2 regions of the Streptomyces sp. NBC_00247 genome follow, and region 2 is predicted to be linked to the other one. Evidence: predicted binding sites of a transcription regulator. Region 2 holds the regulator's gene; the other holds the start of a gene.

Region 1 (3,407 bases), 1.2 Mb from region 2:
TCGCCGCGTTGTCGGAACGTCCCGCTGCATCCCGTACGCGGACGCCCCTCCGCCTTGCGATGCACCGCATCCGACGCCGCGCACCGATCCACCACGAATCGCGGGACAACCCTTCGGAAGGGCGCCGCGGCGCCCGGCGTCCGCGGTCGGCGGAGGACGGGCGGACGCCTCAGTTCCGCGGCGGCTTCGGTGACGCGGTGACGTCGCGGTATTCGGCGTTGATCCGCTGGGCTTCTTCGAGCTGGTCTTCGAGGATGACGATGCGACAGGCGGCCTCGACGGGGGTGCCTTGGTCGACGAGTTCCCGCGCCCGTGAGGCAACGCGCAACTGGTAGCGGGAGTAACGCCGGTGCCCGCCCTCGGAACGGAGGGGGGTGATGAGGCGGGCTTCGCCGATGGAGCGGAGGAAACCCTGGGTGGTGCCGAGCAGCGCGGCGGCCCGGCCCATGGTGAAGGCGGGGTAATCGTCGTCGTCAAGACGGCCGTTCGAGTCCTGTGCTGTCATGTGCGCCTCTCCGTGGAACGCGTGGAGGGGCCCTGGTGCCGTACGCGCCAGGGCTCCGAAGGAACTGCTGCACCATCGGCCGGCTCGGGTACGGCGCCGGCCCTCGACTGCCGGCAACGCGGCAACGGCCTCCACTACGCAGTCCGAGCCGTCGCCGCACTCCACGATCACGCCCGCACACCATGATCCACGAAGGCGCAGAACCCGGCCCCGCGTGCCCGCCCACCGACTTCTGCAGCACGCTTTGGTCCTGGCTCCGGGACTCCACCAACGCGCCGACCTGCGTACTGCCGTCCTGCGCGTACCGCTGCCCGGCGGTTCATCTCTGCCGGGCCCTGCGCTCTCTCTGAGCTACGAGAGAGAGCCTAGCCACACCGTCAATGTCTACAGTCATTGCTGTAGATTTCTTGGCTGTGTCCGTAGAGATATTCGTCCTGGGGTGTCGTGGGCAGATCCGACGGCCTGGACCGGAGGATCGCGACCGGTCCGCGGGCCTTGCTCGCTGCCGGACCCGGGTGTGGGGTGGGGGCATGACCGGACTCGGACCCATCACCTGGCCGCCTGCTCCGATCAGGACGGAGAGACTCGTACTCCGCGAGCCCGAGGGCCGGGACCGTGCGATGTTCGTCGAACTGCTGTCGTCGCCGGAGGTGCACACCTACCTCGGCGGTCCCCGCCCGCGCGACGAACTGGAACGTGAGCTCGCGGCGGTGCCCGAAGGGTGGCCCGGGAGTCTCGTCGTCGATCTCGACGGGGCGATGATCGGCCAGATCCTGCTCAGAAGAGCCGTGGAGCATCGTCGCCCGGCTGCCGTGGGAAAGGTCGATCTCGGCTACCTGTTCCTGCCGAGGGCGTGGGGGTCCGGATACGCCACCGAGGCGTGCGCGGCGGTGCTCGACTGGTTCGGCGACGCCCTTCCCGGCGAACCGGTGGTGCTCGCCACCCAGACCGCCAACACCGGCTCGATGCGCCTCGCGGCGAAGCTGGGGTTCGAAGAAGTGGAGCGGTTCCGCGCCTGGGGCGCCGAACAGTGGCTCGGCCTGCGACCGCCGGCGGGCTGACGTCAGGGTGCGCCGGTGCGGTACGGGCGCCCTCCGCCGGTTCGGCCGGACGTGCACGGCATGACCGAAGCCTTCGCGGGTGCGCGCACGGGGGTGCGGTGTGGGGGACTGGCGGACCGATGCGGCGTTCGCGATGTGCGCGGCGCTGGTGGACGGGGCGGACCTCGCGTCGTTCGCGGGGGCGCGTACGACGTGCGGGCGGTGTGGTGGCCGGCATCCGGCCCCGGGCCCCACGCGGGTTGCTCCTCGACGCCGTGCACGCACGACCCCGTCCCCGAGACCTTCGTCGGCCCATCCGTGATCTCCGTGCCACGTCGACCCTCACCGGACCACGACTCCCTGATCGCTCACAGCGAACATCCCTTGGGGAACATTCCCCGGCTCACAAGCATTGAGCGTGCATAGCTCAACTTGACTGCCGAAGGGAAGATCATGGCTACGGAGACCAAGGCGTCCACCCCGTTCGACCTGCCTGTGCTGCCGCTCGACGACGAAGTCGTGCTGCCGGGCATGGTGGTTCCTCTCGATCTTTCCGACAGCGAGGCCCGCGCCGCCGTGGAGGCCGCGCAGGCTGCCGCCGGTGAGGGCAGCAAGCCCGAGGTGCTCCTTGTTCCGCGCATCGACGGCAGATACACGGGGGCCGGTGTCCTCGGTACGGTCGAGCAGATCGGGCGGCTCTCCGACGGGGACCCCGGGGCCATCGTGCGGGCCCGTTCGCGGGTGCGGATCGGCGCCGGTACGAGCGGTCCGGGGCGGGCCCTCTGGGTGGAGGCGACCCGGATCGACGAGAACGTGCCCGACCCGCTGCCGGGCGCCGTCGCCGAGCTGGTCAAGGAGTACAAGGCGCTCGCCACCACCTGGCTGAAGAAGCGGGGGGCCTGGCAGGTCGTCGACCGGGTGCAGCAGATCGAGGGCGTCTCCGCGCTCGCCGACAACTCCGGTTACTCGCCTTTCCTGACCACCGCGCAGAAGGTGGAGCTGCTGGAGACCACGGACGCCGTCGCCCGGCTGAAGCTCGCCGTGCGGTGGCTCGGCGAGCACCTCGCCGAGCAGGACGTGGCCGAGTCCATCGCGAAGGACGTCCAGGAGGGCGTCGACAAGCAGCAGCGCGAGTTCCTGCTGCGGCGCCAGCTCGACGCCGTGCGCAAGGAACTGTCGGAGCTCAACGGCGACCCGGGTGACGAGTCCGACGACTACCGCACCCGGGTCGAGGCCGCCGACCTGCCCGAGCACGTCCGTGAGGCGGCGCTCAAGGAGGTCGAGAAGCTGGAGCGCTCCTCCGACCAGAGCCCCGAGGGGTCCTGGATCAGGACCTGGCTGGACACCGTGCTGGAGCTGCCCTGGAACGAGCGGACCGAGGACGCGTACGACATCCCGGGCGCGCAGGCGACCCTGGACGCCGAACACGCCGGGCTCAGGGACGTGAAGGAACGCATCACCGAGTACCTCGCGGTCCGCAAGCGCCGGGCCGACCGGGGCCTCGGCGTGGTCGGCGGGCGGCGCGGGGGCGCGGTGCTGGCTCTCGTCGGGCCTCCTGGAGTCGGAAAGACCTCGCTCGGGGAGTCCGTCGCGCACGCCATGGGGCGCAAGTTCGTCCGGGTCGCGCTCGGCGGCGTCCGGGACGAGGCGGAGATCCGGGGCCACCGGCGTACGTACGTCGGGGCGCTGCCGGGACGTATCGTCCGGGCGATCAAGGAGGCCGGCTCGATGAACCCGGTCGTGCTGCTCGACGAGATCGACAAGGTCGGCTCGGACTTCCGGGGCGACCCGGCCGCCGCCCTGCTCGAGGTGCTTGACCCGGCGCAGAACCACACCTTCCGCGACCACTACCTGGAGGTCGA
Region 2 (3,407 bases):
GTCACGCTGGACCTTGTTCAGCGAATCCCAGCCGATGTCACCGGGCGTCACCGAAGCTTCGCCGCTCCAGCCAATGTCCCCCGGGACAGCAGCCGCCTCACTGTCCCAGCCGATGTCGCCCGCGCCCACCAGCCCGAAACCCAAGGCTGCGACGAACGAGGCGGCAAGCACCGAGCGAAGCATTCGCTTATCCATAATCGGCTTCGTCCTCACTTGTGGATTCATCTCCCCCGCTCCTAAGACGATGTCTCACGCGACCCTGTGAACACCACAGACTCGATGCATCATGTTCTTGCATGTTCAGGAACCTGGGGGGTGGAGAAATGATCACAAGAGACACGAAAACGACACATCCTCATGGGATCACCGAACTGTGTGAGGACGGCAAACGTCTCTACTCGGGCGCGCTCCGCTCCGGACGGATCGCGCGCGACGAGGTCGAACCGGCTCCGTGCCTGATGGAGTTCGCCCTGCTGCACGCCGACCCCGACGACCCGGACTGGCTGCGCCCCGTGCCGCCCTCCACCGCGCTCGCACAGCATGTGAATCCCCTGGAGCGCGAGATACAGGAACGCAGGCGCCACTCGGTGCGGCTCGCCCAGTCCTTCGAGCCTTTCATGGACATCAGCGCGCAGGGACCGCCGGCCACCCACGCCATCACCGTGCTGGAGGGCGTGAACCGGATCAACGGCGCCCTCGACGTCGCCACCGCGGAGTGCCGCACCGAGGTCCTCACCATCCAGCCCGGCGGCGGAAGGAACGAGGACCGGCTCGGAAAGGCCCTGGAGCGCGGCCTCTCCGTCGTCCACCGAGGCATCCGCATGCGGACGTTGTACCAGCACACGGTCCGCTACAGCCCCAGCACCCTGGCCTACGCGGAACGCATCGCCGACGCGAACGTCGAGATCAGGACGTCCGAGGAACTCATCGAGCGACTCATCGTCTTCGACCGCTCGGTCGCCTTCATCCCGGCCCAGGACGACCGCCAAGTCGCCCTGGAACTCCGCCATCCGGGGCTGGTCGCGTACCTGGCGTCGGTCTTCGAGAAGTTCTGGACCCGCGCCACCCCGCTGCTGGAGGAGATCCGGTACGAGCCCACGCCGGACGGGATCAGCGCCGTCCAGCGTTCCATCGCCCACCTCCTCGTCGAGGGACACGTGGACGACTCGATCGCCCGTCGGCTCGGGATGAACGTCCGGACCTGCCGGGCGCACATCGCGAAGCTCGCCGCCACGCTCGGCAGCAGCAGCCGCGCCCAACTCGGCTTCCTGATAGCCCAGTCGGGAATCCTCAGCGAGGACTGACACCCGGCGCGCCACCGGCGGGGCGGGCCCCCGCCCGACGCACCAGGGGCGGGCCGTCCCGGAACGCGCCGCCGCACACGGAAAGGGCCCGTCCACCGGCATCACCGGTGACGGGCCCACGGGCGGGACGGGCGGCACGCGCCCGTCCCCCCGCTCTCAGTCCTTCGGCCGCTTCGGCCGCCAGACGACCAGCGCGCTGGTCTGCTGCACGTCCTGGTACGGCACGAGGTCGCGTCGGTACGAGGCGTGCACCTGGGCCTCGGCCTGCCGCATGGCGACCGCCGCCCCGTCCACCGCGGCGGAGAGCTCGACGACGCGCTGCTGGAGCGCGGCGACCTGGTTCTCCAGCTCGATGATGCGCTTGATGCCGGCCAGGTTGATGCCCTCGTCCTGGGACAACTGCTGCACATTGCGCAGCAGTTCGATGTCACGGGCCGAGTAACGCCGTCCACGGCCGGCCGTGCGGTCCGGGGAGACCAGACCGAGGCGGTCGTACTGACGGAGCGTCTGCGGGTGCAGACCCGAGAGCTGGGCCGCGATCGAAATCACGTACACCGGGGTCTCATCGGTCAGTTCGTACGGGTTACGTCGGCGGCCGTCCATCTCAAGCTCCCTTCGCGGCCTGGAACAGGTCGGCCCGCGGGTCCTGGGCCGCGGTCGCCTTGCGGTAGGCCTCCAGCGCTTCTCTGGCTTCGTCGCCCAGCTCCGTGGGCACCGCGACCTCCACGGTGACGAGGAGGTCGCCCCGGGTGCCGTCCTTGCGCACGGCGCCCTTTCCACGGGCGCGCATCGTACGCCCGTTCGGGGTACCTGCGGGGACCTTGAGGGTGACCGGAGGGCCACCGAGGGTGGGCACCTTCACCTCGCCGCCGAGTGCCGCCTCCGGGAAGGTGACGGGCACCGTGACGGTGAGGTTGTCGCCCTTGCGGCCGAAGACCGGGTGCGCGTCCACGTGGACGGCGACGTAGAGGTCGCCGGCCGGACCGCCGCGCTCGCCCTGGCCGCCCTTGCCGCGCAGCCGGATGCGCTGCCCGTCGGAGACGCCCGCCGGGATGCGGACCTGCATGGTGCGGGCGGACTTGGCGCGTCCGCTCCCCTTGCAGACCTCGCAGGGGTTCTCGGCGATCAGTCCGCGGCCCTTGCAGTCCACGCACGGGTCGGTGAGCGAGAACCCGCCACCGCTGCCGCGCGAGACCTGCCCCGTACCGACACAGGTCGGGCAGACCCGCGGGGTGCCGTTCTTGTCGCCGGTGCCGGAGCACGCCTTGCAGGGCGCCTGGCTGGACATCCGCAGCGGGACCGTGGCCCCGTCGACGGCCTCGGTGAAGCTGAGCGTCACCTCGGTCTCGATGTCCTGGCCCCGGCGCGGCTGGACGCGGGTACCGGCGCCGCCACCGCGGTTGAAGAGCCCGCCGAACACGTCGCCGAGGCCTCCCCCGCCGCCGAATCCGCCGGCGCCCTGGCCTCCGGGGCCGCCCTGGGTACCTCCGAAGAGGTCCCCCAGGTCGAAACCTCCGGGGAAACCGCCTCCGGCACCGGGACCGGGCCGGAACCCGCCGTTGCCGAAGAGGGCGCGCGCCTCGTCGTACTCCTTGCGCCGCTTGGCGTCCCCGAGGACGTCGTTCGCCTCGGAGATCTCCTTGAAGCGCTCCTCGGCCTTGGCGTCACCCTTGTTGGCGTCCGGGTGGAACTCGCGGGCGAGCTTCCGGTACGCCTTCTTGATCTCGGCGTCGGTGGCGTCCTTCGGGACGCCGAGGACCTTGTAGTAGTCCTTCTCGACGAAGTCCTTCGTGCTCATCGACGTCCCTCCTTCCGGACGATCGGCCGTCGGCCTCTCGCGCGGGACATGTCCGGCTCACGGGGAGCACTGTCGCTCCCCGGGCCGCACCGGTCCCTGTGAAAGGCCCTGGCGGCCGGCCCTGGGGCCGGCCGCCCGGCCGGTCGGTGTGCGACCGAGTGGTCCGACGTGATGTCAGACCTCCTCAGGTCCACCGCTCTCCTCGTCGTCTGCCTGCTCTTCCTTGGCCGCCGCGGGCGTGGCGCCCGGCTGCGGCTCCGCGACGGCGACCCGCGCGGGGCGGATGGTGCGCTCGCCGAAGCGGT

What was found. The regulator HspR, encoded in region 2, represses chaperone genes until heat shock. The targets are predictions, from matches to a motif close to TTGAGNNNNNNNNNCTCAA.
Region 1: the regulator HspR is predicted to act here: its motif matches at 1,958-1,976, upstream of lon (endopeptidase La).

Annotation. Positions count from the first base shown of each region.
Region 1 covers NZ_CP108093.1:1,988,403-1,991,809, reverse strand. Annotated here, with positions in the region: gene OHT52_RS08070 (MerR family transcriptional regulator) at 170-505, opposite strand; gene OHT52_RS08065 (GNAT family N-acetyltransferase) at 1,036-1,566, shown strand; gene lon (endopeptidase La) at 1,999-3,407, shown strand, end outside.
Region 2 covers NZ_CP108093.1:3,180,565-3,183,971, forward strand. Annotated here, with positions in the region: gene OHT52_RS13425 (hypothetical protein) at 1-225, opposite strand, end outside; gene OHT52_RS13430 (helix-turn-helix transcriptional regulator) at 324-1,304, shown strand; gene OHT52_RS13435 (heat shock protein transcriptional repressor HspR) at 1,461-1,907, opposite strand; gene dnaJ (molecular chaperone DnaJ) at 1,909-3,102, opposite strand; gene grpE (nucleotide exchange factor GrpE) at 3,277-3,407, opposite strand, start outside.